DNA from 4 places in the Erwinia psychrophila genome. Region 1 is predicted to be linked to each of the others. Evidence: predicted binding sites of a transcription regulator. Region 1 holds the regulator's gene; each other region holds the start of a gene.
The links. Region 1 encodes Fur, which represses iron uptake genes when iron is present. Its sites were predicted from a motif close to ATAATAATGAGAACNACTATCAA; they were not measured.
Positions count from the first base shown of each region.

Region 2: a site for Fur is predicted at 2,909-2,931, ahead of feoA (ferrous iron transporter A). Genes of this name have one in related genera too.
Region 3: a site for Fur is predicted at 5,167-5,189, ahead of fhuF (siderophore-iron reductase FhuF). Genes of this name have one in related genera too.
Region 4: a site for Fur is predicted at 5,248-5,270, ahead of AAH446_RS14625 (Nramp family divalent metal transporter). Genes of this name have one in related genera too.

Region 1 covers NZ_JBCHVB010000001.1:1,192,685-1,200,487, reverse strand. Annotated here, with positions in the region: gene nagB (glucosamine-6-phosphate deaminase) at 1-63, opposite strand, end outside; gene nagE (N-acetylglucosamine-specific PTS transporter subunit IIBC) at 401-2,431, shown strand; gene glnS (glutamine--tRNA ligase) at 2,585-4,252, shown strand; gene fur (ferric iron uptake transcriptional regulator) at 4,581-5,024, opposite strand; gene fldA (flavodoxin FldA) at 5,395-5,925, opposite strand; gene ybfE (LexA regulated protein) at 6,088-6,369, opposite strand; gene ybfF (esterase) at 6,517-7,281, opposite strand; gene seqA (replication initiation negative regulator SeqA) at 7,537-7,803, shown strand, end outside.
Region 2 covers NZ_JBCHVB010000004.1:95,692-103,494, reverse strand. Annotated here, with positions in the region: gene AAH446_RS11615 (sugar phosphorylase) at 1-216, opposite strand, end outside; gene feoB (Fe(2+) transporter permease subunit FeoB) at 330-2,636, opposite strand; gene feoA (ferrous iron transporter A) at 2,639-2,860, opposite strand; gene AAH446_RS11600 (Tex family protein) at 3,002-5,335, opposite strand; gene greB (transcription elongation factor GreB) at 5,431-5,910, opposite strand; gene AAH446_RS11590 (glycoside hydrolase family 28 protein) at 6,163-7,452, shown strand; gene ompR (osmolarity response regulator transcription factor OmpR) at 7,737-7,803, shown strand, end outside.
Region 3 covers NZ_JBCHVB010000002.1:157,697-165,499, reverse strand. Annotated here, with positions in the region: gene yjjG (pyrimidine 5'-nucleotidase) at 1-401, opposite strand, end outside; gene rimI (ribosomal protein S18-alanine N-acetyltransferase) at 514-954, opposite strand; gene AAH446_RS06870 (DNA polymerase III subunit psi) at 917-1,336, opposite strand; gene rsmC (16S rRNA (guanine(1207)-N(2))-methyltransferase RsmC) at 1,475-2,509, shown strand; tRNA gene AAH446_RS06860 (tRNA-Leu) at 2,698-2,784, shown strand; tRNA gene AAH446_RS06855 (tRNA-Leu) at 2,818-2,904, shown strand; tRNA gene AAH446_RS06850 (tRNA-Leu) at 2,941-3,027, shown strand; gene AAH446_RS06845 (DUF1435 domain-containing protein) at 3,106-3,390, opposite strand; gene AAH446_RS06840 (GGDEF domain-containing protein) at 3,651-4,748, shown strand; gene fhuF (siderophore-iron reductase FhuF) at 5,224-6,018, shown strand; gene AAH446_RS06830 (YbaK/EbsC family protein) at 6,092-6,565, shown strand; gene AAH446_RS06825 (nucleoside hydrolase) at 6,656-7,633, opposite strand; gene AAH446_RS06820 (LacI family DNA-binding transcriptional regulator) at 7,654-7,803, opposite strand, start outside.
Region 4 covers NZ_JBCHVB010000006.1:23,885-31,687, forward strand. Annotated here, with positions in the region: gene glk (glucokinase) at 1-378, opposite strand, end outside; gene AAH446_RS14610 (alpha-keto acid decarboxylase family protein) at 521-2,191, opposite strand; gene mgrA (L-glyceraldehyde 3-phosphate reductase) at 2,399-3,388, shown strand; gene AAH446_RS14620 (DUF2502 domain-containing protein) at 3,555-3,914, shown strand; gene AAH446_RS14625 (Nramp family divalent metal transporter) at 3,966-5,210, opposite strand; gene AAH446_RS14630 (NupC/NupG family nucleoside CNT transporter) at 5,574-6,761, shown strand; tRNA gene AAH446_RS14635 (tRNA-Ala) at 7,006-7,081, opposite strand; tRNA gene AAH446_RS14640 (tRNA-Ala) at 7,127-7,202, opposite strand; gene AAH446_RS14645 (formate/nitrite transporter family protein) at 7,623-7,803, shown strand, end outside.

The DNA of each region.
Region 1 (7,803 bases):
AACGATATGACGGGCGGCCCATTTTCCAACATGGTCAGGGGTAGCCAAAGGAATCAGTCTCATGTATCACCTCATTTAAGCAAAATTAGAAGAAGGTTGACGGTGCCCTTGTTACTGACGATAAGCCTACGTCTCCGGGGGCATATCCGCGAGGGATAAATCCGTCCTGATTTTTCGGATCATAAAATAAGTTTCCGGTGATAGCCAGAAGCACGGAAGAAATAGTGCCTATTTTGGTGATAATAGTCACAGTTGCAGCGGTTTTAATTTGCGAAGCGAATTAAATTTTTCTTACACTCCGCTTCGTGGTTTTAACTGTTATTCAGAAACCAACAGGCCGTGATAATAAAACGAAACGGCTCATGGCGCCTTAACGGGTCTTATAGGGGGAAAGGTGAATATTTTAAGCTATCTACAAAGAGTAGGACGGGCGCTGATGGTGCCGGTGGCAACGCTGCCCGCCGCCGCCATTCTGATGGGGATTGGGTACTGGATCGATCCTGACGCATGGGGGGCGGGCAACGCCTTCGCTGCGCTGCTGATTAAATCCGGTGCCGCGATCATTGAACATATGTCCGTGCTGTTTGCCATTGGCGTCGCTTACGGCATGTCAAAAGATAAAGATGGTGCGGCAGCGCTGACCGGCTTTGTCGGTTTCCTGGTGGTAACAACGCTCTGTTCTCCAGCAGCGGTTGCTATGATTCAGAAAATTCCGGTCGAGCAGGTTCCGATGGCGTTCGGAAAAATCGAGAACCAGTTTGTCGGTATCCTGGTCGGTATCATCTCTGCGGAGATGTATAACCGCTTCAGCCATGTTGAGCTGCCTAAGGCGCTCTCCTTCTTCAGCGGTCGTCGCCTGGTTCCTATTCTGGTTTCCTTCCTGATGATTCTGGTTGCCTTTATCCTGATGTATATCTGGCCGCTGATTTTTGGCGGTCTGGTCAGCTTCGGTGAAAGCATTCAGAAACTTGGCTCGGTCGGCGCCGGCGTTTATGCCTTCTTCAACCGCCTGCTGATCCCGGTTGGCCTGCACCACGCTCTGAATTCCGTATTCTGGTTTGACGTGGCGGGCATTAACGACATTCCTAATTTCCTCGGCGGTGCACAGTCGCTCGAAAGCGGTAAGGCCGTTGTCGGTATCACTGGCCGCTATCAGGCTGGCTTCTTCCCAATCATGATGTTCGGTCTTCCTGGCGCAGCGCTGGCGATCTATCATTGCGCCCGTCCGGAAAACCGCGCGAAGGTCGGCGGGATTATGCTGGCGGCTGCTTTTGCCGCCTTCTTTACCGGTATTACCGAACCGCTCGAGTTCTCCTTCATGTTTGTGGCGCCGGTTCTCTATTTAATTCACGCCGTGCTGACCGGTATCTCGGTATTTATCGCCGCGAGTTTGCACTGGATTTCCGGCTTCGGCTTCAGCGCCGGGCTGGTGGATATGGTGCTTTCGTCACGAAATCCGCTTGCGACCAAATGGTATATGCTGATCCCGCAGGGGCTGGTTTTCTTCGTCATCTATTACGTGGTCTTCCGCTTCACCATCAAAAGATTCAATCTGCTGACGCCGGGTCGCGAACTGGCGGTGGATGGCGATGAAAGCGATGGTTATGACGTGAACGTGGAGAATAGCGGTAATAAAGAAACTGATACTGAGTCTCTTGCGCGTCATTACATCAGTGCGGTAGGGGGATCGGATAACCTGACCGGCATCGACGCCTGTATCACGCGACTGCGCCTGAACGTGAAGGACAGCGGGGCCATAAACGAAGCCGTGGCTAAACGCCTGGGCGCGTCCGGCGTTATTCGTCTGAATAAGCAGAGTATTCAGATTATTGTCGGCACGCGGGCGGAAACCATCGCTTCTGCGATGAAAACCGTACTGAGTAAAGGCCCTGTTTCCGCTGCGGCGGCGGCAACCTCTGCGGCGTCCATCGCCTCCCCGGTGGCGCAAGCTGAACCTAAAGTGGCAAAAGGGGTGATCGGGGTACTCGTGGCACCGGTCAGCGGTGAAGTGGTTGCACTGGACCAGGTGCCTGATGAAGCCTTCGCCAGTAAGGCGGTCGGCGATGGTCTGGCAATCAAACCAACCAGCAAAACCGTTGTTTCTCCAGCCGCAGGCACCGTGGTGAAAATCTTCAACACTAATCACGCGTTCTGTCTTGAAACGGAAAAGGGCATCGAAGTCGTGGTGCATATGGGGCTTGATACCGTCGCGCTGGGCGGCAAAGGCTTCACGCGTCTGGTTGAAGAGGGCGCTCAGGTTACGGCCGGTCAGCCGGTACTTGAGATGGATCTCGACTGGCTGAATGCCAATGCCCGCTCGATGATTAGCCCTGTCGTGGTCAGCAATATTGAGGACTACAGCGGCATTACTCTGCTCGCGGGTGAAACCGTTGTGGCGGGCGAAAGCCGCCTCTGTGAGATTAATGGTTAACGGCTAAGGCCAGCTTGATGCAGGGCGGGAAGCGATTCCCGCCCTTTTTTTATCGTTAAGCCCTAACAAACGGTTGTTTCCCTTCGCCGCTTTGTGGATCATACTCCGTTATTTCACGTACTAATTGCGCTAAGCATTCCTGAGGAAATTGAGATGAGTGAGGCAGAAGCCCGCCCAACTAACTTTATTCGTCAGATTATTGACGAAGATCTGGCGAGCGGTAAGCACACCAGCGTGCATACCCGCTTCCCGCCCGAGCCTAATGGCTACCTGCATATTGGTCATGCCAAATCGATTTGCCTCAATTTTGGCATCGCCCAGGATTACCAGGGCCAGTGCAATCTGCGCTTTGACGATACCAATCCGGTGAAAGAAGACCTGGAATTCGTTGAGTCGATCAAAGAAGACGTGCAGTGGCTGGGCTTTGAGTGGAGCGGCAACGTCCATTACTCATCTGACTACTTTGATCAGCTGCATCACTATGCCGTTGAGCTGATTAATAAAGGCCTCGCCTACGTTGACGAGCTGACGCCTGAGCAAATCCGCGAATATCGCGGCTCGCTGACTTCTCCGGGTAAAAACAGTCCTTACCGCGATCGCAGCGTGGAAGAGAACCTGGCGCTGTTTGAGAAAATGCGCAACGGTGAGTTTGCCGAAGGCACTGCCTGCCTGCGCGCCAAAATTGATATGGCGTCTAACTTCATTGTGATGCGCGATCCGGTGCTCTACCGCATCAAGTTCGCCGACCATCATCAGACGGGCAGCAAGTGGTGCATCTACCCGATGTACGATTTCACCCACTGCATCTCCGATGCGCTGGAAGGGATCACCCATTCGCTCTGCACGCTGGAGTTTCAGGATAACCGCCGTCTCTATGACTGGGTGCTGGATAACATCACCATTCCGGTGCATCCGCGCCAGTATGAGTTTTCGCGCCTCAATCTTGAGTATGCGATCATGTCCAAGCGTAAGCTCAGCCTGCTGGTCAGCGAGAAGATTGTAGAAGGCTGGGATGACCCACGTATGCTGACCGTTTCCGGTCTGCGCCGTCGTGGTTACAGCGCGGCTTCTATCCGTGAGTTCTGCCGCCGTATTGGGGTCACTAAGCAGGACAACATCGTGGAGATGGCTTCGCTGGAATCCTGCATCCGTGACGATCTGAATGAGAATGCGCCAAGGGCGATGGCCGTACTCGATCCGGTGAAGCTGGTCATTGAGAACCTGCCGGCGGGTCACGAAGAGATCATCACCATGCCTAATCATCCGAACAAGCCGGAGATGGGAACGCGGGATGTGCCGTTCAGCCGGGAAATCTATATCGATCGCGCTGACTTCCGTGAAGAAGCCAACAAGCAGTACAAACGTCTGGTGCTGGGCAAAGAGGTTCGCCTGCGCAACGCTTACGTGATCAGGGCTGAGCGCGTGGCAAAAGATGAAGAGGGCAATATTACCTGCCTGTTCTGCACCTGCGATACGGAAACGCTGAGCAAAGATCCTGCTGATGGCCGTAAGGTGAAGGGCGTGATCCACTGGGTTTCTGCCGAGCATGCGCTGCCGGCCGAGTTCCGGTTATATGACCGTCTGTTCAGCGTGCCAAATCCTGGTGCGGCGGAAGATTTCCTGACGACGATTAATCCTGAGTCGCTGGTTATCCGTCAGGGCTTCGTCGAGCCAGGCCTCGGCAATGCACAGCCTTCCAGCCCTTATCAGTTTGAGCGCGAAGGCTACTTCTGTGCTGACAGTCGCTACTCCAGCGCCAGCAAGCTGGTATTTAACCGTACCGTCGGTTTACGCGATACCTGGGCAAAAGCAGGCGTATAAACGTTCCGGCCTCTGTCAGGGCTAGCGTTGACAGAGGTGGCGTACTTGTACAGGTTAAAATCCGTAATCCTTTTTTCAGGATTACGGATTTTTTTATGTCACGTCATGGAGAAGAGGGACAGGGCGCGGGATAAAGAGGACGCAATCGATCTGGTATCGCAATCCCTGCTTAACCTGTTTTACAGACGAAAAAAACCGGTGAGGTCCTCACCGGTTTTTTCTTTTTGAGCCGCAGTCGCTTCAGTAAACAGAGCGAGTGCCGATCTGGCAGCATCACCGGAACGTAAAAGCGTACAGGTCTGAATCCTGCTGCCGGGTTAATTTTTGGTTACTTATCGTGCAGCGTCTCATCTTCACGGCAGTCGCCCGTAAAGCAGTGACCATAGAGATAGAGGCTGTGGTTGCTGAGCTTGATGCCGTGCTTCGTGGCGATATCACGCTGACGGGCTTCAATAGACTCATCGCGGAACTCAATAACCTTGCCGCAGTCCAGGCAGATAAGGTGGTCATGATGATGCTGCTGGGTCAGTTCAAAGACCGACTTGCCGCCTTCAAAATTATGACGCGTCACGATACCGGCGTCATCAAACTGGTTCAGAACGCGGTAAACCGTCGCCAGACCAATCTCTTCGCCCATATCAATCAGGCGCTTATACAAATCTTCCGCACTGACGTGATGGCCTACGGGTTCCTGAAGCACTTCCAGAATTTTAAGTCGTGGAAGTGTGACTTTCAGGCCGGCCTTCTTTAATGCGGTGTTATTGTCAGTCATGCGGATATTGTCCTGTTACTTTGCTAGTCACTAAGTGGCTGAAAAGCCCTGAGCATCGGTCGTCGCTGAAAAACCAGGCGCCTCAGTATAGAACTGATACGCCGAAATGAAAACCGCGGAGGCGCTTCACCGCTGTGGGATGTAAGGGAGAAGCCGTTACATCCTGAAAAGCAGGGGCCCGTCTGTGGTGGATTACATTTCGCGCTGTCTCATCGAAGCCGCCTTTAGGGCGAAAGGCGCTGAGAAAGCCGGATGACCGATGGCGATATTGTACAGTTTTGCAGGTGAAAGTTACAAAAAAGTGCCTATTACTAATATAGGAAAAACCATGCGCCTGATGTGAGATAGCGCCCACATCAGGCGGCCAGAATCAGGCCTCAAGGATTTCCTTCAGATGCAGCTCCTCGTAAACCTGCCTGACCCACTTCTCTGTACGTTCAGCGGTCAGTTCAGGTTGACGATCTTCATCAATGGCCAGGCCGAGGAAATGATTGTCATCCGCGAGGCCTTTAGACGCTTCAAAATGATAGCCTTCCGTCGGCCAGTGGCCAACGATCACCGCGCCGTTAGGCTCTATGATGTCGCGAATAGTCCCCATCGCGTCACAGAAGTACTCGGCGTAGTCTTCCTGATCGCCGCAGCCAAACAGGGCCACCAGCTTACCGTTGAAGTCGATCTCTTCAAGAGTAGGGAAGAAATCGTCCCAGTCGCACTGGGCTTCGCCGTAGTACCAGGTGGGGATACCCAGCAGCAGAATATCAAAGGCTTCAAGGTCTTCTTTGCTACTTTTCGCGATATCATGAACCTCAGCCACCTCGTTACCGAGCTGCTTCTGGATCATTTTTGCAATGTTTTCGGTATTGCCCGTATCGCTGCCAAAGAAAATGCCTACGATTGCCATGAGTTTAATAACCTCTTGAAACTTAATGATATGGTGACTGCTGTTAAAGACAGATAACGACAATGATAGCAGACAGCCTCAGGGGGATAAACGAGTAATACTCCTGCTTTTGTCGCTTTGTGCTTTGTCCCGGTCTGCGTGCAAAGCCCTGGCGGCGGGCTTTTAACCGTTCTGTCTGACTAACTGCGCCATCACCATTTCTTCTATCAGCTCGCTGCGGCTCATATTGCGCTGCTCGGCGAGCTGGTTAAGGGCATCCACCGCGTCGCTGTTCATTTTCAGCTCGACACGCTTCAGTCCACGCACTTTATCCCGTTTAAGCTGGTTGCGTTTGTTGATACGCAGCTGCTCATCACGCGTTAGCGGATTTGTTTTAGGTCGTCCCGGACGACGCTCATCTGCAAACAGATCGATCGTGGTGCGGTCCGTGTTTTCTTTTGCCATAGAATCGAGATACTGAAAAGGCTGGATTGCTGATGAATTGGTCAGGCTGCCGGCTGAAATTTCATCAGCGACAAATTTTTAGCGCGCCATCATACCCTGTGAAAGTGGGGACGACAATGATTTAACATCCCCATAAAACTTTTGTTGTTACAGCGCGAAAAAGCGGCTGATGGCGCGTAAAACCGCTTCAGGTTTTTCCGCATGGACCCAGTGACCTGCGCCGCTGATAACATGGGCGCGCGCCTGCGGAAACTGAGCGAGCAGCGCCTCGCGGTATTCATCAGCGAGATACGCTGAGCGGTCACCCCGGATAAAGAGCGCAGGATGCGGCCAGGCGGGCAGCGTTTGCCAGCCGATGATCTCATCGTAGGCATTCCAGAGGGCTGGCACGTTAAAGCGCCATTCACCTTCATGGAATGATTTCAGTAAAAACTGAATCACCCCTTCTTCATCTATACTCTGACGCATCAGGGCGGCCGCCTCACTGCGTGACGTGATTCCCGCCGCGCTGACCGCATCGAGGGCGGCAAAAAAGCGGTCGTGATGACGTTCCCGGTAGGCGATGGGGGCAATATCGATAACTACCAGTTGCTCAATGCGCCCGGGGACCAGCGCGGTCAGCGCCATCGCGATTTTACCGCCCATAGAGTGGCCCACGACGGTGAAACGATCGATTCCCAGATCGTCAAGTGTCTCCACGACATCCTGCGCCATAGCGGGATAGTTCATCTCCTCTGAACGTGGAGAAAGGCCGTGATTGCGCACGTCAATCTGCACCACACGGCGGCGATCCTTCAGCCCCCGGGCCAGCACGCCAAGATTGTCGAGGCTGCCAAACAGGCCGTGAATCAGCACCACCGGCGCGGCGTCGGTAGCGGATTGTTCAGATTGCAGGCGAACATTCAATTTCATAGTAAAGTTCTTACAGTGGAAACGAGGGGTTAGGGTATCATGGATGGACGTATTCTGCCGAAACGGCAGGTGTGGGGCCTCCGATCTTTTTGCGGCATATTCTGACTTTTGCCGGCTTTCAGGACTGGCGCTACACCCCGGCAGGATTTAACTTTATAATCCTCATGTTAGAGCTGGTTCGAAAGGCTATTGTGCGTTTGTCATCCACAGCGTGCGTGCTGACCGGCTCTCAAGCACTAACCGTACTGGATAAAGATGAAAACTATCGAAGTCGACGAAGAACTGTACCGTTATATCGCCAGCCATACCCAGCACATTGGTGAAAGCGCCTCTGACATTTTACGGCGTATGCTTAAATTTACGGCCGGTCAGCGCGCACCAGCGGCCAGCGGTGTGGCAGCGACTTCTGCGCCTGTTGCAAAAGAGAGTGCTGCGGTGAAGGAAGAGGCGCGCCCTCTGGATCGCGTCCGCGCTATGCGCGAGCTGCTGCTCTCTGATGAATATGCTGAACAGAAAAAAGCA
Region 2 (7,803 bases), on a different contig from region 1:
ATAGAAACGGGAAAAGGTACGCAGCGTGGGGGCTTCGCTTTCGCGGAACTGATCGGCATAGGTTATCAGCACCACGTCTTTTTCATCCCAGTGCGCCTTGCGTGGGTGGGTTAAGGCGTCACGCGTTTCCCGGATGGCGTCAGACAGCCTCGCCCGACAGGTTTCGGGAAAAGTGCTGTCATAGATCTTATCGAGTAAAGAATTGATAATTTCCATTTTTATTGAGTGAGCCACCGCAATTATTCACAGCCACGTTAGCTTTCACTGTAGACCGTTGAAGCAATATCGCAACTTCAACGGCCTGCGATGTCAGCGTAAAAGCGGGCGTATCAGTGACAGCTGCCGCTTTTCGCGCACCCCTGACAGCGGTTTTCCGTCACTACCGTTTTGACCGCCAGGCGCTCAGGGGGCAGATGGATGTTTTTCAGCACTAACCAGACCAGCAGATTAAAGATGGCGACTGCCAGCAGCGTAATGGCGCTGTTTTGCGGGTGCGCGCTGAAGGTGGCACACTGATAGAAAAGGGTGGCCAGCGAGTACGCCAGGTTCAGGCCCCAGAGAATAGAGAACAGCATCCAGCGGCGGCTGCTTTCGCGGGCAATAGCCCCCATTACCGACACGCAGGGCACGTAAAGCAGCACAAAAATCAGGTAGCTGTAGGCGGCGGCATCGTTGACGAATTTGCTGTGCATCATGCCCATCGCGCCGCTGGCCATCTCGCCATCGCCTTTGCTGGCTTCAACAGGGTTAGAGAGGACGCTGAGACTGAACGTTTCCCGCACGCCCGCCCAGGTTTCCTTTAGCGCTTCGCTCAGCTCACCGGCCAGGCTGAAACTGTTCACATCGAAGGGCTCCTCATGCAGCGCTTCGGCGGTATAGAGCGTGTTCAGCGTACCGACAACCACTTCCTTCGCCATTGCGCCCGTGATCAGGCCCACCGTCGCCTGCCAGTTATCATCATGCACGCCCATCGGTGCCAGCAGCGGCGTTATCTGACGGCTCACCGTTGCCAGCGCCGATTCATCGATGCGGGATACCGGCTGGCCGCTGAAGGAGAAGCTGTTCAGGCCGCCGATCAGCATGCTGACCACCACGATCACCTTACCAGCCCTGAACACGAAGCTTTTCAGCCGCTGCCAGGTTTGCAGCAGCAGGCTTTTCAGGTGCGGGACGTGCCAGGTCGGTAGCTCCATCACAAACGGCGAAGCTTCACCGCGCATCAGCGTGTGTTTCAGCACCAGCCCGGTCAGGATCGCAGCGGCAATGCCAAGCAGATAGAGGCTGAATACCACCAGCGATCCGCGCTGGCCAAAAAACGCGGCGGCAAAGACGGCAAAGATAGCCAGCCGTGCGCCACAGGACATAAAGGGAGCCATCAGGACGGTCATCAGGCGTTCGCGCGGCGCATCCAGCGTGCGGGCGCCCATTACCGAGGGTACGTTGCAGCCAAAGCCGACAATCAGCGGCACGAAAGATTTGCCCGGCAGCCCCAGCGCCTGCATCAGGCGATCCATGACGAAGGCCGCCCGTGCCATGTAGCCCGAATCCTCCATCAGCGACAGAAACAGATACATCAGGCCAATTTGCGGCACCAGCGGCATCACGGTATTGATCCCGCCGCCGATGCCCTGCGCCAGAAACAGCGTTAGCGGCAGCGGAAAATGCAGCATGGCGCCAGCCCACTGCATGCCGTGAATAAAGAGCGCGGCGGAGCTGAGATCGAACAGAGGTTGCAGCGCACCGCCAAGGTTGATCGCCATAAAAAACATCAGGTACATCACGATCAGAAACACGGGAAGACCAAGCCAGCGATTCATTACCAGCCTGTCCAGCCTGGCGGAGAGCCGGTGCGGCGTTGCCCGATCGGGCAGGATAACGTGCTGGCAGATGGCTTCAATCGCCGCGTAGCGGGCGGTAACGATACGAAGCGGGTCATCCTGCTGACCCGGCAGTGAAGCGAGCAGCGCTGCCGCGTTTCCCACCTGTTCACGGCTATAGATATCGCCTTCCAGCGTTTGCAGCGCCAGCCAGCGCTTCTGCTGCGCCGTATAATGGGCCGGCATCGCCTCGCACAGCACCGCGACGTTACTCAGCACGTCGTCAGGGTAGCGCACCATCAGTTTTCCCGGCCGTGGGGAATAGCTGTCGATAGCCGCTTTCAGCTTATCGATGCCGCGCCCGCGGTTGGAGACCAGCGGCACGACCGGACAGCCGAGGCGTTTTTCCAGATCGGCAATATCTATCGTTATCTGCTGATTCTCGGCGATATCCAGCATATTCAGCGCAACAATGCAGGGTATGCCCAGTTCCTGGAGCTGAAGCGTCAGGTAGAGATTGCGCTCAAGATTGCTGGCATCCACGACGTTTACCACCAGGTCTGCCTCGCCGCTCAGCATGTAATGGCAGGCGATTTGCTCATCCAGGGAGGTTTGATCGGAAATGGTCGTCAGGGAGTAAGTGCCAGGGAGATCGACCAGCCGGACTTTATACTGACCGGTGGTAAAGGTGCCTTCCTTACGCTCGACGGTGACGCCAGCCCAGTTGCCTACGCGCTGCCGCGCGCCAGTGAGCTGATTAAAGAGCGTGGTTTTACCGGCATTAGGGTTGCCAATTAAGCCAATCGTGCAGGATTTCATGGTTATGCCCGCTCAAGCTGAAGGAAGGCCAGATCTTTTTTGCGTAGCATCAGGCTGACGAGGCGGGTATCGATCTGCACGGGATCGCCGAACGGCGCCACGCGTTTGACCTCGAAAATGGCACCCGGGAGCAGGCCGAGGGAGAGAAGTTTCTGGCGAAAGGCGGCGCTGACGTCTGGCGCAAAACGTACGATTTTGTAATGTTGCTTAGGAATGAGCTGCATAAATCCACCCCGGCGGCGATGACCGCACCGTGATAATTAACGGTGGAAATTATAATGAGAATGATTCTCGTGAACATTGATGCAGGACAATCTTTAATCCGGGCAAAACGGGGCGCACCGGATGGCGCGCCCCACAGAGAATTAACGCTTTTTACCGAAGGCCGCCGCAAGGGCATCGCCCATCGCGCTGTTATTGCTGACGGCAGACTGGGCCGCCGGACGGGCGCGCGTCTTGCCCTGAGCCGGACGTCCGCTTTCCCGCTCATTTTTGCCGCCGCTGCGGCGTGACTGGGTTTCGCCCGGCTGCTCATCAAGACGCATGGTCAGCGCAATGCGCTTGCGTTGCAGGTCAACTTCCATCACTTTCACTTTGACGATGTCGCCCGCTTTCACCACCTTATGAGGGTCGTCAACGAACTTATCGGCAAGCGAAGAGATGTGCACAAGGCCATCCTGATGTACGCCAATATCCACGAAAGCGCCGAAGTTAGTGACGTTAGTTACCGAACCTTCCAGTACCATTCCCGGTAGCAGATCGCTCAGGGTATCGATGCCCTCTGCAAACTGGGCGGTTTTGAATTCAGGGCGAGGATCGCGGCCAGGTTTTTCCAGCTCTTTAATGATATCGGTGACGGTTGGCAGCCCGAAACGCTCATCGGTAAAGTCAACCGCCCTCAGCGCACGCAGTCCGGCAGGATTCCCCATCAGCGCGTTCAGCGCTTCGCCGGTGGCGGCCAGAATACGCTGAACAAGCGGATAGGCCTCCGGGTGTACCGTAGAGGCGTCCAGCGGATTATCGCCCTGGTTAATACGCAGGAAGCCTGCGCACTGCTCAAAGGCTTTTGGCCCCAGGCGGCTCACCTTCAGCAGCTGCTGACGATTCTGAAAGCGGCCATTCTCATCGCGCCAGCTGACGATATTCTGCGCCATCATTTTGGTCAGGCCCGCCACGCGGGTCAGCAGCGGGACGGAGGCCGTATTCAGATCCACCCCCACGCCGTTCACGCAGTCTTCCACCACCGCATCCAGCTTCTTCGCCAGCTGGCTCTGGCTGACGTCGTGCTGGTACTGACCAACGCCGATCGATTTCGGGTCGATTTTGACCAGCTCGGAGAGCGGATCCTGCAGGCGGCGGGCGATAGAAACGGCCCCGCGAATGGAGACATCCAGGTCTGGGAACTCCAGCGCGGCCAGCTCGGAGGCGGAGTAGACGGAAGCGCCAGCTTCGCTGACGATCACTTTTTGCGCGTTGACCTGTGGGAACTGCTTCTGCACGTCGAGGAAAAAGCGTTCGGTCTCGCGGGAGGCCGTGCCGTTACCAATGGCAACCAGCTCCACATTATGGCGGGTACAGAGTGCCGCTACGGCCGCCGCCGCTTTCGCCGCCTGGCCGGTATGCGGATAAATCGTGTCGGTAGCCACTACCTTGCCGGTAGCATCCACGACCGCGACCTTCACGCCGGTACGCAATCCCGGATCGAGTCCCATAGTGGCGCGCATACCTGCCGGAGCCGCCATCAGCAAATCGTGCAGGTTGCGGGCAAACACGTTGATCGCTTCATCTTCAGCGCGCTCGCGCACCGTGCCCATCAGTTCGGTTTCCAGATGCAGCAGAACCTTGATACGCCACGTCCAGCTAACGACCGCTTTGCGCCAGCTATCGGCTGGTGCGTTGTTCAGGCGCAGGTTAAGGTGTTCCGTAATGATCTGCTCGCCCTGGCTCTCACGGGGCGGCTCGTCGAACTGCGGGTCGGCGTTAAGCGCCAGCTGCAATACGCCTTCGTTACGGCCGCGGAACATTGCGAGCGCACGGTGTGAGGGAACGGTGGCCAGCGGCTCATGATGATCGAAATAGTCGCGGAACTTGGCGCCTTCTTCTTCTTTCCCTTCCACAACGCGTGACGTCAGGTGGGCGTTCTTCCAGAGATAATTACGCACTTTCGCCAGCAGGGAGGCGTCTTCAGCGAAGCGCTCCATCAGAATATAGCGGGCGCCATCAAGCGCGGCTTTGGTATCCGCGACGCCTTTACCGGCATCGACGAAGCGGGCGGCCAGCTGCTCAGGCTCCTGCGACGGATCCTGCCACAGCGTATCCGCCAGCGGTTCAAGCCCGGCCTCAATAGCGATCATGCCACGCGTGCGGCGCTTCAGCTTATAAGGAAGGTAGAGATCTTCCAGCTCGGTTTTACTCTGGGTGGTGCTGATGGCGCTGGCCAGCTCGTCGGTCAGCTTGCCCTGGTCGTCGATCGATTTCAGAATAGCCTGGCGGCGATCGGCCAGCTCACGCAGATAGACGAGGCGGGTTTCCAGCTGGCGCAGCTGGGTATCATCCAGCCCGCCAGTCACTTCCTTACGATAGCGTGCGATAAATGGCACGGTATTCCCTTCATCCAGCAGGCGAACAGCGGCATCAACCTGTTCTGCCCTGGCGTGAAGCTCACTTGCAATTATGTGGCTCAGCGAATCTTTCATCATGGGTTACTTTATGGCTATAAGACAGCGGTCAGTTATACGGTTTGCAGGTCTGAATTGCCAGCGGCAGGCCGGTCAGATGCGCAATAACCGCGCGTTCAGGATGGGTTAATATAGTCAATATTAACGACATACCAGGTGGCTTCGCCTGCGGGCGTCAGTACGGTGGCAACGTCGCCAGCTTCCTTTTTTAACAGGGCTCGCGCCATCGGCGAATCAATCGAGATGTAGTCTTTGCGGCCAAAAATTTCGTCATAGCCGACGATGCGAAAGCGCTTCAGCTCGCCGTCATCATTTTCCACTTCCACCCAGGCGCCAAAAAAGACTTTGCCATCCTGCTGCGGGGAGTAATCGACGATGCGCAGCTGTTCGAGGCATTTGGTCAGGTAGCGTACGCGGCGGTCGATCTCCCGCAGGCGTTTCTTATTGTACTGATAGTCGGCGTTTTCACTCCGGTCGCCGAGGCTGGCCGCCCAGGTCACTTTTTTGGTCACTTCCGGACGTTCTGTGCGCCAGAGAAAGTCCAGCTCGGCTTTCAGTTTGTCGTACCCTTCGCGGGTAATCAGTTTGGTTTTCATCCGGCAACAGCCATCTCCAGTCAGACAATGGCCGTTATTGTAATCACTCTGGCTTTGTTATTCATCATCAGTGGGCGCTCCCCTGCCTGCGGCCCGCCATCTCTTTTTCACAATGAGGGGCAGGTCAGGAAAATCTTCAAACTATTGCCACGTTTTTTCCGTGTCTGGCGCTGACGGAAAGGGGAATACGCGGCCATGGCGTAGAGTGGCTGTCACAGACATTGCCGTCCGGCAGAGAGGGAGATTCTGAAGATGACGCATCTGAACGTACTGGAACTGGGAGCCGATCCCACAGCCGCAACGCTGTCTACCGCTGCGCTACAGCAGGCTATCGATCGCGCATTGCCTGGCGACACGGTGATGATCCCTGAGGGACGGTTCCTGACCGGCTCACTGTTTCTGAAAAGCGATATCACGCTCTGGCTGGCTGAAGGCGCGGTTTTACTGGGCAGCCAGCAGCTTGCTGACTATAAGCCCGTCTGGACCCGCGTGGCGGGCATTGAGATGACATGGCCCGCCGGCATCATTAATATCAACGGCTGTCAGCGGGTAATTGTTGCGGGTCCTGGCATCATTGACGGGCAGGGCAGCGGCTGGTGGCAGCGCTTCTGGGGAGAAGATGAACAGGGGGGGATGCTGGCGGATTACAGCGCGCGCGGCCTGCGCTGGGTGGTCGATTATGATTGCCAGCGTCCGCGCAATCTGGTGGTTTATCAGAGCGAACATATTACCTTGCGCGATTTCACCAGCCGGGAGTCCGGGTTCTGGAATATTCATCTCTGTTATTCCTCTGGAATTCAGCTGACGGGCGTTGTGGTCAGTAACTCTGCCGGACCAAGTACGGACGGTATTGATATCGACTCCTGCCAGCAGGTCACGGTCGCGCATTGCTCTGTATCCTGTAACGACGACAATATCTGCGTGAAGTCCGGGCGGGGTTTGCAGGCTCAGCAGCAGGCAAAAACGGCCAGGGATATTGTTATCCGCCACTGTGAGCTGCATAAAGGCTCCGGGATCACGCTGGGAAGTGAAACCTCCGGCGGCATTGAGAACGTGACCATTGAACACAACCGGTTTTCCGGCACGGGCGTGGGCTTTCGCATTAAATCTGCCCGCAACCGGGGAGGCTGGATAAAAAATATTGTGGTCCGCCATCTGACGATGACAAATGTGCGCTTTCCTTTCCTGATGCAGCTCAACTGGTTTCCGCAATACAGCTATGCCACGAACACTAATCCTGAGGATATCCCGCCGCACTGGCAGGCGATTATGCAAGGGGTGGAAGGTGAAGCGGGACTCACTGACGTCACGGATATTTTCCTCCACCATATTACCGCCACGCTGACGGAAGAGGTTTTTTCCCGCGCCTTTTTCATTGAGGGCTGCGAAGAGAATCCAGTCAGAAACATGGTGTTTGATGGCCTGTCTCTTCAGGCCAGAGAGTTCGGGAAAATTGCGGGCGTTGATCGTTTGCAGTTTAACGATGTGAAGGTGAGTAGCCCGGCTGTTACCAGGGATGAAAATGATATCTATGAACGCTAGCCGTTAACTGCCTGTCGCCGGGAAACGTCGCCTTTTTCCGGCGCGGAAAGCCCGCCGACGGCAATTGAGGCTTTTTTACGCGCCGTTCAGCGCCTTCAGGCATCCGCAATCGTGCTAAAAGATCCCAAAGCAGTCGCCTAAACAGAATGAAATATAAGGATAAGCTGCTGTTTAATATGCTTTGTAACAATTTCGGCTACAATATAAACCATTATTGACTGTTACATTCAGGCATCTTTTTTAAGAATAATGGTGCAGGCAATGGCGCCTTTGGGAGTATCGAAATGCAAGAAAATTACAAAATCCTGGTCGTCGATGATGACATGCGCTTACGTGCGCTGCTTGAGCGCT
Region 3 (7,803 bases), on a different contig from region 1:
CCGGTGCGCTGAAGGCGGGCCTGCTGAAGCGCCGTGAAGCCGTTGGTAATAATCCCCATCTTCACGTTGCCCTTCAGGCTGTTGAGCAAATTGACCGCGCCGGTCAGCGGCACGCAAATTTCAGCCATCGCGGCGAGAAAGCCGCTGTTTAAATCGTGCGGCGTCACCTTCAGCCGATCTGCCCATCCCTGAAAGCGCTGATGCTGTAACTGCAGCGCGCTGATGGCGCCATTCTGGTAATCCACCCACAGCGGTTTATTGATGGCCTGATAGTCGTTGTAATCGACAGGCGTGAACTCCACGTCATACTGTTGAAAAAGCCGCTGTAAACCGGCATAAGCGTCGAAATGGAACAGCGTGTCGTCGGCGTCGAATAAGATCCAGTCCCACTCTTTTAACATCTTGCGATCCTTTTTGGGTTTTAGGGTGAATACCCGATGCAGGCGGCTGGCAGATAAACTGCGCTTCATAATTGCCCTGAGACAATGCAAAAAGCGGTAGTTTCCTGCGCGCTCAGATTGTCAGTGCCATGATGATGGCATCTTCTTTGCCTTCGGCGCTGGGATAATAGTTGCGGCGTACCGACACTTCATTGAAATCCAGCGATTCATAAAGGGCAATCGCTGGCCGGTTAGAGGCGCGAACCTCCAGCCAGAGCGTCTGGATTTCCCGTCGCTCCAGTTCGGCAATGAGGTGATTCAGCAGAGAGCGACCCAGCCCCCGGCGCTGGAAGGCCGGATCCACAGCAAGGTTGAACAGCGTCGCTTCGTCAAGAACCACCTGCGTGATAGCAAAAGCCGCCATTTTGTCGTCGGCATCAAGCCGGAAGTTCAGGTAGCGTTCACCCTGGTTGCTGACCAGCGTTTTTTCACTCCAGGGATAAGCATGGGCGCGCTGCTCGATGGCCAGCGCCTGCTCAAGATCCTGCGGTGTCAGTAAAGAAATCTGATTCATAGTGAGAAATCTGCTGCCATAGCGCACGTTTCGCGCCGGCATTGTCGTAGAGCTCCGCCAGGGCAGGCGAAGCGATCTGGGAACCTGCCAGCGTCACTGGCGAGGCCAGCCCCATGCACCAGCTTATGCAGCGGGTATCATCAGGCAGCATCGCGAGCTGGTCAGGCGTAAGCACAACCACTTCCTCTTCCTGCATCAGCATGGCGCGGAGGACGTCGCCGATCAGCGGATCGGTCAGTAAAGGGGGAGCGTCGGCAATAATCAGTAGCCGGGTTTTCTCTGGCAGCGATACCGCCACCTCGCCGTGCAGGGCGCGCGGACGCCGCAGTCTGTACTGCGTTATGCCCATTTGCTGTAATAACCAGTCACGTCTGGAAGACATTCTTTATCCCGTCTGGTCGCCCGATTGCGCCGCTATGCTAGCAAACCCATCGAATCTGCGCCAACAAACCTCTCACCGCTTCTTACTTGCCCGGTTAATTTCGGTATAATCCCCGCTCTGATTTGTAAGGAGCCACCGATGTCTGCATTTTCCCCGGCCAGTGAAGTGATACTGCGCCACAGTGATGAATTTACTCAACGCCGCGTGCTGTTTGCTGGCGACTTGCAGGATGACCTGCCCGCCCAGTTGGAGACCGCCCTGAGCCGGGTGCATACCCAACAGTATCATCACTGGCAGATCCTCAGCCGTGCGCTGGGGGAGAATGCCCACTTCGGTCTGATTGCCACGGCAGATCGGCTGGCGGACTGCGATACGCTGATCTATTTCTGGCCGAAAAACAAACCCGAAGCGCAGTTCCAGTTAGAGAATCTGCTGTCGCTACTGCCTGTCGGCAGCGATCTGTTTGTGGTCGGTGAAAACCGCAGCGGCGTGCGCAGCGCGGAGCAGATGGTAGAGAAGTGGGCGACGCTGACCAAAATCGACAGCGCCCGTCGCTGTGGCCTCTATCATGGCCGGCTTGACGCGCAGCCGACCTTTGACGCCGACGCCTGGTGGGATGAGTATCCGCTGGGCGATCTGACGGTGAAAACGCTGCCCGGCGTCTTCAGCCGTGACGGCCTGGATGCCGGCAGCAATCTGCTTCTCTCCACCCTGAAGCCGCATATGAAAGGTAAAGTGCTGGACGTGGGCTGCGGCGCGGGCGTGCTTTCCGCCATGCTGGCCAGCTTCTCCCCGAAAGTCCGCCTGTTTATGACGGACGTCAGCGCTGCGGCGATAGAAGCCAGCAAGGCGACGCTTGCCGCCAACCAGCTTGAAGGCGAAGTATTTGCCAGTAACGTCTATTCCGACGTGACCGGACGTTACGATATGATCCTCTCAAACCCGCCTTTCCATGACGGGATGCAAACCAGTCTGGACGCGGCACAGACGCTGATTCGCGGCGCGGCCAAACACCTGAATATGGGTGGCGAGCTGCGTATTGTGGCGAATGCCTTTTTGCCCTATCCGCAGGTGCTTGATGAAACCTTCGGCAGTCATGAGGTTCTGCTCCAGAACGGTCGCTTCAAGGTTTACCGCGCCGTTCTCGCCCGCGCCAGTAAAGCTAAGCGCTAGCGTGCAGTTTGCCCGGATGCCGCGCTGCTGCGTCCGTCGGGCAAGCAACTGATTCCGCTACAAAGCGGCGTGAGCGTTGCTTTTTGCAGCGATCGCCGCAGGGGCGTCAAATAACTGTTGACGTCCCCCGGAAAATCTCTAGAATGCGCCTCCGTGGTTGCAATACATTTATCATGTATTGATGGTATGCGAAGGTGGCGGAATTGGTAGACGCGCTAGCTTCAGGTGTTAGTGTCTTAACGGACGTGAGGGTTCAAGTCCCTCTCTTCGCACCAAAAACCATGTTATTCATATTACGCAGCATCTGCGCGAAGGTGGCGGAATTGGTAGACGCGCTAGCTTCAGGTGTTAGTGTCTTAACGGACGTGAGGGTTCAAGTCCCTCTCTTCGCACCAAATGCGGTGATGTGAATAAAAAAGTTCAACAAAGATGCGAAGGTGGCGGAATTGGTAGACGCGCTAGCTTCAGGTGTTAGTGTCTTAACGGACGTGAGGGTTCAAGTCCCTCTCTTCGCACCACGTTGAACAAACTTCCTGCGTTCCCTCTCCCGTATCCATCCTCATTATTTTTCCCGAAAAGCTTTTGCTTCATCCTTTTTAAAGCGCACTGAAATTCAGTGAAATTGCCGCTATACCGCCCGTCAGCGCCAGACAGGATGGTAACAGCAGATAGTGACGCAGACGCTTATGGTAGAGCATAACGACGGTCGCCAGCAGCGCAATAACCATAACCAGACGCCATTCGCTGAACGAGAGATCCATCAGGGTGATCGGCGGCATAATCGTGCAGGGAAGGACTATTCCCCAGCCGCTATCCAGTTTTTTTCCGAACATCAGGCTTATCCCCCAGAGGCCACAGGCGGCCACTATCGCTATCAGCATCGCAATCCCACACCTTCTTAAATGATAATGATTCCCACTATCATATAAGAATATTTTTCATCTTTCAGCAACTTTTAGCGCCATTATCCTAAACTCTGCTGGCGCTAATGACAGCTCTGTTGTTAAGTGATAAATTGAATTCGATCCACCCAAAATGAAAATTCTAATAATAACAGGTTCACACTATTCCACGCGTGAAATAGGCTGGCACCTTCGGTTACCGCCCGGCGCTATTTCTGAGCAGTTACGAGTAGAACATAATGAAATTACAAACTTATGATGAATTGCTTCACAGCAAGCATCGCCTTTCGCTGATGCTTTTTCTTTTTTTAAACACAGCCACATCGTTATTTTGCTTATACAGTATCGGAAAAAACCGCGCATTTGAGTTAATGTCGCCTGTGATGACAATCGCTTTAACCAGTGTATTAATCTTAATCTGGGTAACCCTGAAGCCTACAGGCAAATTCCCGATATTAAATCTTGTGGCATTGCTCACAGGTCTGCTCTGGGCATGGCAAATTGTCCTTAATTATAAATTCGCCTTCGCTTTTGACAGCAGTTTTTTAGTGGTCAGCCTGGTAGGCATTTTTTTTATCAGCATGATTGCGCTGGGAGATCACCTGCTCGCCTTCTGTCTGCACGCCGCCCCGTCGTCGCTGGCGGCCCTGGTGCTGGATAACGGCCATAACACCCTGCTGATCCTGTGCACTATTGTCCTGCCGCTGGGGGGATTCACCCTGCATCATTTGATGCAGCGGCGGCGCGATATCTTTACCCGACGCCTGATGCGCCAGCTCTACGAGGAGAAGGAAACCTACAGCGACCTGAGCATGCTCGACCCGCTCACCGGGCTCTATAACCGCCGCGGGCTTAAAAACAGGCTGGAAAACATTCTGGATAACCACGCCGGCAGCCACTTTGTCCTGCTGCTCGATATCGATCATTTCAAGGCGTATAACGACAACTATGGGCACGCCATGGGCGATCAGGCGCTGGCGCGCGTCTCTATTGCTATCCGTGATGCGGTGCGCTCGCGTGATATCGTCACGCGTTACGGCGGAGAAGAGTTCCTGGTGTTGCTGACCAACGTCAACGAATCGATAGCCCGTAAGCTGTCGGAACGCATCCGTCAGTACGTGCTGGAGCTGGAAATCCCCCATCTTTTCAACGAACGCGTTGCCACCCACGTCACCATCAGCGCGGGGTTTGCTCCCCTTTACGATCGGGATTTTGATGGCGCTCTGGCTAATGCAGACCGGGCGCTCTATCTGGCGAAAAGCCGTGGGAGAAATACCATCCTTTCCAGCGATGAAATTGCTAAAAGTTCGCTCAGCCAGCCTGCCGATGCAATGTAATTGATGTTACCGGCCCGGCATGCGGGCCGATACATTCCAGTCACTTACAATTAGATTAAATTCAGATAATCCTGATGCGCAAAAATAGTCTCCTCTCCTTTCCTGTCCGTTAATTATCGTCACCTTTGCAAAGGTCGCAGTGACTAAAAACGCATTCTGGCGATAATAATATTCAATTGCGGCTGCAGCGTTTGTTATTTATTCTGAATAAATGGAATTTATTATTTCTCTGCATGCACTATTTCTTTCCCTTATCTCCGGACAGTGAAAAATTTTCTGCATCAATTCTGCCACGTGATTAAAAAGCAACGCTCTCTTATCCGCTGGCCCCGTTTTTTATAGCCACACCCTCAACAGGGGGACTGCGCTGCGGCGTAATGCGGCGAAAATTGCTGCTTGTCTGTCCGTTTTCTCTCAGATACAATCAAGAACGATTATCATTTGTTTTTGTACTTCGGTTTAAACTGGATACTACATGACCACGATTGTTCGTCAGGCATCTGAGTATGGTTCTTATCCGCTGATCTTCCTGCAAAGCAATCGCTCGCTTGGCGATTCGCTGCGTGCACTGTTCAGTGAGCACCGTTCTTACTTCCTGGAAACGATCCGCCTGGGTGAAGAAGCGCCCGCAGAGTGCATGACGCTTAAGCGCTGGTCACAGCCCGAAAACTTTGCCCAGTTGAACAGACGCTACGGCGATTTTATCTACCGCGAACAGCGTGAGATGGAACGCGAAAACAAACCTCTGCAGTCGCTCTGGGCACAGTGGTATTTCGGCCTTTTTCTGCCCCCGATGATGATGAGCCTGCTGCTGGAATCCCGGGCGCTGGACTGTTCACCTGAACGCTGTCACGTTGAATTTCATGAAACCGGTCGCCCGGCCGCCTTCTGGATTGACGTGCGTGAAGATGAAGAGGCCCGCTACCTCAGCCCCCGTCGCCGCATGGATCGTCTGATCCAGCAGCATCTTATCCCGGCCATTCAGGGCATCGTTCAACATGGCGATATCAACGGTAAGCTGATCTGGAGCAACACCGGCTTCTCCGTCTACTGGTTTTTGGGGGAGATCGCTCCGCTAATCGGTGAAGATTTACGCGCGGAGCTGGAACACGCTTTTTTCTTTTCGAAAACGCTCTCTGACGGCACCGATAATCCTTTCTACCGCACCATGCTGCCACGCGAAGGGGAGATGCAACGCCGTACCTGTTGCCAGCGCTACCGCCTGCCTGACGTTCAACGCTGCGGTAACTGCACCTTAAAACCGGTCTGAACCCTCTCCTTTTCCGTTTACAGTCAGCGCACTCTGTGGCAGGTTTATCCGCTTCGTTTTGTTGGAGATAAGCATGAGCCTGGAGACTGTACGGCAGTTCTTCGCCGAACGCGCCCCTGATGTAGGAATTATTGAGCTTGCTGAAAGCACCGCTACCGTGGCGCTGGCGGCCAGAGCACATCACGTAAAACCGGGGCAAATCGCCAAAACGCTGTCGCTTAAAGTGCGCGACAGCGTGGTGCTGATTGTAACGCGGGGCGACGCCCGCCTGGATAACCTCAAGCTGAAAAAGACGCTGGGCGCAAAAGCCCGCATGCTCAGCACGGACGAGGTGGTGAGCTGGACAGGCCATCCCGTTGGCGGCGTTTGCCCGTTCGGATTAGAGACGCCGCTACAGGTTTTTTGTGACATTTCGCTTCGTGCCTTTGATGAAGTCCTGCCGGCGGCCGGTTCGATCAACAGTGCCGTACGCCTCTCGCCGGAAAGGATTGCCACGCTGACCGATGCAACATGGGTCGACGTCTGTCAGATCCCCGGAGAAGCCTGACACCTGCTTCCACCCTCAACAGCCTCAGGCCGCCTGCCCTTCCCGCTGACCGGCATCAGCGGTTCTGGCGATTTTCGGTCTGGGGCTATTTCAGTGCGCCAATGCCTGTTCAATCATCTCCAGCAGTAGCCGGTTATTCACCGTTTTCAGCACATGAATCACTCCACCAGCGGGCTCACCTGTGCCAACGCTGACGCCCAGCGGCTGACGATAGCGCCAGGATTTTCCCCGCGTCTGACCCGGCCTCAGCTCAACGTCCACAAAGTAGTCCGCCGCTGTCGCAATTCCCGGATTCAGCAGCCAGGCCACCACCAGCGCATCATGGATCCAGCAGCCCGGAAGATGACGGGTCTGCATCGAATAGTCCAGCCATGGACGAACCGTGTCGGTGACAAATTTTGCCAGCGGAGTGTTAAACCGTTCAATGCGATCCAAATCGCTATGCGTCATCATCGTCTGGGTGGTGACATCCATCGGCACCAGCGTAATGTTCGCCCGGCTGGTCAGTACCTGATGTGCCGCCTCGGGATCGAGGCCAAAATTGGTATCTTTGATAAAATGATCCAGCGCGAACACGCCGCCCATAATGGCAATCTCCTGCACCGCCTCCGCCATTTCCGGATAGCGCTCCAGCGCAAGCGCCACGTTGGTTAACGGGCCGATCGCCACCAGGGTGATTTGACCCGGATTGGCGCAGATTAACTCGCCAATAGCATCCGCAGCCTCACGACTGGGCGCGACAGCCCTCTCTGGCGGCCGGACGTCCTTCCACAGATGGCCAAGCTTGTTGATATGGATCCGGTTATCCAGCTCTTTACGCCAGGGCTCCGGAGGTTCGGCCAGCGCCCGTGAGGCTCCCTGCACGACGGGCACCGTAATCCCAAGCCTGTCGGTTAAGTCTTTCGCCACGCTGTAGCCCACATCGTTAGGCGTGTTGCCGGCAACAATGGTAATCAGCTCCAGCGAGAGCGCTTTCGATCCCAGCGCAAGCGCGAGTGCCAGCCCGTCATCCACGTTAGCCCCGGCTATGCCGTTTCCCGGATCGCAATCAATAATAAGTCGTTTCATGAAGTGTCTTTAATAAGGGGTTACCTGAAAAGAGGGGGCTGACAGCCGCAGGATTCACCGATCTCAAGCCGGTGAGAAAATTCGCTCAGCTGCACCTGACCAGCCGGCGCCATGAGCATCTCAATCGCTTTTTTAGCCATTTCATTCACCGGCTGACGCACCGTGGTCAG
Region 4 (7,803 bases), on a different contig from region 1:
TTTCACCGGTGCGGAACCGCCAAACTGCATGATGTCATCTTCCGAAAGCATCGGAATGGCCATCGATACGGCGGTAAAATCGTTGATGATCTCCAGATGGTCGAAGCCCAGGTTCGCCTTCATTTTGCTGGTGGAAAATGCCCAGTCATGGTTGGTCATTTCTACCCAGTCCTCGGTGATCGGACAGGCGATGGCAATACAGCCATCGGTAACCGCCTGCTTTTGCTCATCAAGGTAGAAACGGATCACCGCTTCAAGGCTGTCGTAATCTGCTGTGGAGAACGTTTTGGCGTGTGAAACGGCACCGTTCTCAACATCACACAGTGCCAGGCGCGCGTTAGTGCCGCCGACATCACCTACCAAAGCATACGTAGTCATTATTGTTTTGCTCCGCTTACGTCATTTAAACACACTATAAATTTCCTCCACTCAAACAACAACGCCCATCCTCGGGCCGGATTGAGTCAGTCACGCTGCAACCGCTTACCTTACCTGCCCGGACCCCGCTTGCACACGGGCATCAATCTGATTTCTCCTGGTGGCCGCCGTTACGCTGACTGAGCGCTCGGGTCACGGCACGAAGCAACGGCGGCACATCCAGCGGCGGCAGCACGACGTCGACCAGCGAGAAGCGGGAAGTCTGCCCGATTACCTTCATTACCTCAACCAGCTGCACGCCCTGAGTGACGCGCCAGCTTTGTGCCTGGCCATCCTGACTCAACGCATGCGGTAACCGGCTCCAGTCCCAGTCGGCTATATCATTGTAGCGTTGATGTTCACCGTGAATAGCACGTTCGACGGTATACCCACCATTATTCAGGATAAATATGACCGGTTTCAGCTTATCGCGCAGCATCGACCCCATCTCCTGTACCGTCAGCTGCGCTGAGCCATCACCGATTAGCAAGATGACTCTCCGTTCGGGGGCGGCTTTCATCGCACCGTAAGCGGCGGGCAAGGTAAATCCAATCGATCCCCACAGCGGCTGGCTGATAAACGTAACCCGGTCTGGCAGACATAGCGCAGCCGCGCCAAAGGCCGCCGTACCCTGGTCGGCCAGCACGATATCGCCAGGGCGCAGAAAATCCTGGAGCGCTTCCCAGAAGGTGTTTTGCGTCAGCGTATCGGAAACTTCATGAACCAGGGGAGGAGGATCAATAAGGATTTGCGGCCACCGGCTGACGTGACGTCGGGCACGCCGGTGAAGGATTTTCACTGCTTCAGCCATAGGCAGGCTGGGGAAAACCCTCTTCCCTATCCGGCTGCTATGCAAACCTATATCGATGTTTTTATCACTTGCGATTTGATGCGTGAAGCCTGCGGTAATGGTATCGGTGTAGAGCACGCCCACGGTAATAATCGCCTCCGCGTTCTCGATCATCGCCTGGGTTGCTCCTGCGCTGGCGGTGCCAGCGTAGGTGCCCGCGAAGCCGGGCAACTGCTCACAGAGTACGCCTTTCCCCATCAGGAGCGTGGCAAACGGCATCGGCACCTCGGTCAGTAACTGGCACAGTGGTGCTTTCTGCCCGGCCCGGTCGGCCAGAAAATCCGCCAGCAGCGACACGCTGTGTACAGAGGAGAGGATCTCTTCAACGGCGGCCGCAAACGCACCGGCTGAAGAGGTATCTCCGTCCCGTGCGGGTGTAAAGGGGGCGTCAGGCGAAGGGATCATCGCTTCAGCCACATCGCTGGGCAGGGAGAGGTAAACGGGACGGCGTAACTGCAGCGCCGTTTCCAGCAGCCGGTCAATTTCTCTGGCCGCATTTTCGGCGGTAAGGGTAGCCTGCGCGACCGTGACCTCCTGGTACATGCGTATAAAGTGGCTATAATCGCCATCTCCCAGCGTATGGTGCAGCAGCAGGCCCTCCTCAGCCGCCGCTGAAGGTGGCGCACCGACAATATGGATGACGGGCAGATACTCCGCAAAGCTCCCGGCCACGCCGTTCAGCGCACTCAGCTCCCCAACGCCAAAGGTGGTAAGCAGCGCCGCTGCGCCATTACAGCGGGCGTAGCCATCGGCCGCATAGGCGGCATTCAGTTCGTTGGCACACCCCACCCAGCCGATGTCGGCACGATCGATTACCCGGTCAAGAAACTGCAAGTTGTAGTCGCCGGGCACGCCAAACAGATGGCCGATACCGGCGTCTTCCAGACGCGAAAGCAGATATTCTCCAACGGTAATAAGCGACATAGCCTGTTCCTCACTCTGGAAATAGTGAGTAAAGTATTGCCGATATTTTTCACTGCGTTAGTGACCTGCTTTCCCGCTACTGGCAAGGCAACGTTACGCTTCAGAATTTTCTTCAAGTTGAGATCCTCCGCCCGAATCCATTCTGTGTAACCGTATACACTGCTATGCTTCCTTTACTCCCCCCTCCCTACTGCACAGGATTTATCTATGATTTATCAGGCAGATACAAAACGTTATCAGCGCATGCCTTACCGAAGATGTGGGCGAAGCGGGCTCAAGCTCCCCGCCATTTCACTGGGGCTGTGGCACAACTTTGGCGACAGCACCCGGGTGGATACCAGTCGCGACCTGCTCCGCCACGCTTTTGATAACGGTATCACTCATTTCGATCTGGCCAATAATTACGGTCCGCCACCCGGATCGGCAGAAGAGAATTTTGGCCGTATCCTGCGCGAAGATTTTCTGCCCTACCGTGATGAGCTGATTATCTCTTCAAAAGCGGGCTATACCATGTGGGACGGACCCTATGGCGACTGGGGTTCGCGTAAGTATCTGATTGCCAGCCTGAACCAGAGCCTGAAACGCATGAATCTGGACTACGTGGATATTTTTTATCATCATCGTCCGGATCCGGAAACGCCGCTGGAAGAGACCATGATGGCGCTGGACCATATTGTTCGCCAGGGCAAGGCGCTCTACATTGCGCTTTCAAACTATCCGGCACAGCGTGCGCAGGAAGCTATCACTATTCTCAAAGAGCTGGGCACTCCTTGTCTTATTCACCAGCCGAAATACTCCATGTTCGAACGGACGCCTGAGGAAGGGCTGCTGGATGTGCTGACGGAAGAAGGCGTAGGCTGCATCGGCTTCTCACCGCTGGCGGGCGGCGTGCTGACCGATCGCTATCTGAATGGCATCCCGGAAGACTCCCGGGCGGCCAGCGGCAGCAAGTTCCTCAGCGGCGATCAGCTGACCGCAGAGAAAATGGAGAAGGTACGTCAGCTTAACGAACTGGCGCAGCAGCGCGGACAGAAACTTTCCCAGATGGCGCTGGCCTGGATCCTGCGCGGCGATCGCGTGACGTCAGTGCTGATTGGCGCCAGTAAAACCAGCCAGATCGATGATGCTACCGGGATGCTCGCCAACCGCGAATTCAGCCAGGCTGAGCTGGATCGCATCGACGCGATCCTTGCCTGAACAATGCCCGCCGCCTTCTGCGGCGGGCATCTTACGGATAAATCTCAAATCTCCTTCCGGCCCTTCCCGCAGCGCGCTTTTCAGACTCCGCCAGGCGAAACGGCAGCGATCTCTTTATAATCTCGATCCCACAGCGGTACAGCAGTGCCGCTGATAAGGAGATCCAATGAAAGCTTTATTATTTATTGCCGCATTGCTGGCAAGCTTCACCCCGTTGGCGATGCACACAGCACAGGCCGACAGCGCAAGGATCACTCTGGCTCCCGGTATCACCCTGCATCTGGGCGATCGGGATCATCATGGTCGCTACTGGGACGGTGGTCACTGGCGCGATGCCCGCTACTGGCGCAATCACTACCGGTACAATCAGGGCCGCTGGTGGCGTCATGAACAGTGGCAGCGTCATCAGGAGATGCGTCGCCAGCATGAATGGGAGCGCGAGCGCAGATGGCACCAGCGGGAACGTAAGCGGGCATGGCACCATCATGAACGGGAGCGTCATCACCATCGCGGTCATCATCACTGACAATCAAAAAAGCCGACGCAGAGTCGGCTTTTTTACGCAGCAGAAACAGGGCTATATCGACATGCCCATCGCCATCGCGACCAGCAGATAAAAGTTAAGCGCCACCACCACCACTACGATAACTTTCCCCACCGTTTGCATCAGCCTTGAGTTGACCATATCGCCCATCAGCTCAGCGTTTCCGGTAAAGACCAGCAGCGGCACCAGCGCCAGCGCAATGCCAAAACTCAGTAAGACCTGGCTCATAACCAGGATACGCGTTGGCTCCCAGCCGGCCATAATCACAATAAAGGAAGGCAGCATGGTGATCACCCGGCGCACCAGAAGCGGAATATGGATGTGGATGAAGCCCTGCATCACGACCTGGCCTGCCATCGTCCCGACCACCGTTGAAGAGAGGCCCGCCGCCAGCAGGCTCAGCCCAAAGACCAGCGCTGCCGCCCGGCCCAATAGCGGATCCAGGGTTATCCAGGCCTCGTTCAGATCGGCTATGCCACTATGACCGCTGAAGTGAAAGGCCGCAGCCGCCGTCGCCATCATCGCCAGATTGACAAAGCCGGCGATGGTCATGGCTATCGCCACATCCAGCTTGGTCGAGGAGTAGCGCTCCGCACGCGAGCCGCTAGCTGAACTCTGGGTCAGCGAGGAGTGCAGATAAATCACATGCGGCATAATGGTCGCACCCAGCACGCCAGCGGCCAGCAGGACCGCATCAGGCCCCGGCAGCGAAGGCACCGCCATTCCCTGCAGCAGATCGACCACCTTGGGCTGTGAGAAGAAAAGTTCAATTACGTAGGCGGCGGCCACAAATAGCAGCAGGCCACCAATAACCAGCTCAAGCGGTTTCTGCCCCCGGCTTTGCAGCATCAGGATCAGGAAGGTCACCACGCCGGTCAGCACAGCACCCTGCAGCAGGCTTACGCCGAAGATAAGCTTGAAACCGATCGCCGCGCCGATAAACTCAGCCAGATCGGTCGCCATCGCAATAATCTCCGCCTGCACCCAGTAAAACCAGACGGCAGGACGCGGGAAGCGGTCACGTATGTGCTCAGCCAGGTTTTTGCCGGTGGCAATACCCAGTTTGGCGGACATCAGCTGGATGACCATCGCCATCACATTCGCCCAGACCACCACCCACAGCAGCTTATAGCCATAAGAGGCCCCGGCCTGAATATTGGTAGCAAAGTTGCCGGGATCGATATAGCCGATAGCCGCAATGAAGGCTGGCCCCATTAGCGAGAGCTTAATTTTACGTGAACCGCGGACCCTTGCTTCCGTGGCACGGCCTTCAAACATAGTGATACCCCTGATCGTAACTGTCTGACCCATTCTCTTTTAAATGAGAATGATTATCAAGTTCGCCTGAATGGATGGTAGCTATCGTTGTGATAGCTAAAGCTAACAAGTATAGCAAAGGCTATATTATGAGATACGGTACGTCACGCCCGTAAACCCGGCAACCTTTTTCACTTTAGGTGATAAAATAAGCGTCTACAAGGGAGAAGAGATGTTTAAACTTTGACAGGATGTGAGCAAATCGTGAAATCTGAGGCCTGAGCCGATAGGTAATTGTTATATTGAGGCATAGATCTCGTTTTTCCGCTCTTTGTTACATAGAATGTGCAGCGAAATATAACAGCCTTCAAATTTGGAGCAATCATGTCCCGCATTTTGCATTTTGCTTTGGCGCTGGTGGTGATCACCCTGTTGGCCTTACTGGTCAGCAAGGATCGCAAAAACATTCGCGTACGTTTTATCATACAGCTTCTGGTCATTGAGGTTCTTCTCGCCTGGTTCTTCCTGAACTCGGAAGTGGGCCTTGGATTCGTACAGGGATTTGCGGGTCTGTTTGACAAGCTGCTTGGTTTTGCCGCCCAGGGCACAAACTTCGTCTTCGGCAATATGAGTGATAAAGGACTTGCCTTCTTCTGGCTCAATGTCCTCTGCCCTATCGTCTTTATCTCCGCACTGATTGGTATTTTACAGCATTTCCGCATTCTGCCTGTTGTCATTCGCTTAATCGGAACAGTACTGTCAAAAATCAACGGTATGGGTAAGCTGGAATCTTTTAACGCGGTAAGCTCGCTGATTTTGGGACAGTCAGAAAACTTTATCGCCTATAAAGATATTCTCGGCAAAATGTCCGAACGTCGCATGTACACCATGGCCGCGACCGCCATGTCCACCGTTTCTATGTCTATTGTCGGCGCCTATATGACGATGCTGCAGCCGAAATATGTGGTCGCCGCGCTGGTGCTGAACATGTTCAGTACCTTTATCGTTCTCTCACTGCTTAATCCTTATCGCATCGAGCATGAGGACGATCTGAAGCTGGACAACATTAAAAAAGGACAGAGCTTCTTTGAGATGCTGGGCGAATATATCCTGGCAGGTTTCAAGGTTGCGGTCATTGTCGCCGCCATGCTGATCGGCTTTATCGCGATTATCTCTGCGGTGAACGCGCTGTTTGATACCCTGTTCGGCATCAGCTTCCAGGGCGTGCTGGGTTATGTCTTCTATCCGTTTGCCTGGATGATGGGCGTCCCTTCCGCAGAAGCGTTGCAGGTTGGCAGCATCATGGCCACCAAGCTGGTTTCAAATGAGTTTGTGGCGATGATGGACCTGCAAAAAATTGCCGGAACGCTCTCACCGCGTGCGGAAGGCATTCTCTCTGTCTTCCTGGTTTCCTTCGCTAACTTCTCCTCAATCGGTATCGTTGCCGGTGCGATTAAGGGCGTGAACGAAGAGCAGGGTAACGTTGTTTCCCGCTTCGGGCTTAAGCTGCTGTACGGCGCCACGCTGGTCAGCGTACTCTCTGCATCTATTGCGGGCCTGGTACTGGGCTAATCCCCTTCCCCGGTCACATATAGCGTCTAAGGCGAACCTCATGAGGTTCGCCTTTTTTATGCCCGTGGCGACCAGAAGCTGCTCGTCTCAGGCTGAAGGACGCCAATACAGACCGACGCAGACAGCTAACGCACGCACTTTCAGAATTAGCGCGACAGAAGGCACAGTGAATGCAGCAGGAACAGGACAGCGTTTAAAAAGGATAATTAATTTTGCCGGACGGCGAATGAACAGAAGAAGTGATTGGTGGAGATAAGCGGGATCGAACCGCTGACCTCTTGCATGCCATGCAAGCGCTCTCCCAGCTGAGCTATACCCCCACAACAAAAAACCGGTTTTTCGCGCCAAATCGTCTGGTGAAAATTTGGTGGAGATAAGCGGGATCGAACCGCTGACCTCTTGCATGCCATGCAAGCGCTCTCCCAGCTGAGCTATACCCCCGAGCCGAAAAACCTTTGTCGTCTTGACGGCGGGGATAATATGAAACGGCGCCGCTGGTGTCAACGGCAAATTGCCAATCTGCGGTCAACCGCTGAAAAAGCCGCCAGTGCGCTGAAGAAATAGCTCTTTAGCGGATTTTTTCGTTAGCAGAAATCCCCTGAGGAGAGCGCTTAAGGGGAATAAAATGGCGCTGTGACATAAATTTCACAACAATGTGGCTACACCCACCATACGTGCCAGGCAATGTTGTAAATAAGCAGTTAATTAGTGCGCTAATTAAACTTGTTTTTGTTAATTTCTCGTGCAAAACTGCCCGCGCTTTTGAAGGCCGACCCTTGCCAGCGCTGGATGCGTGTCTGTTCCGTGCGGTGAAGTCGGCCATTTTATTTTAACAATTACTACACCAGAAACAGAGCTACTATGTCCTTGCATTCACCTAAAGAAATCGCAGCGATCGCTATTCAGTCAGGCGTCGCAAAAAGTCTACACTCTATTTCCACTCTGCTTATCCTTGGTTTTATGGCGGGCGCTTTCATCGCCACCGGCTTCCTGTTGGATCTGCACGTTATCAATAAACTGCCTGCTGACTGGGGCTCCTTCG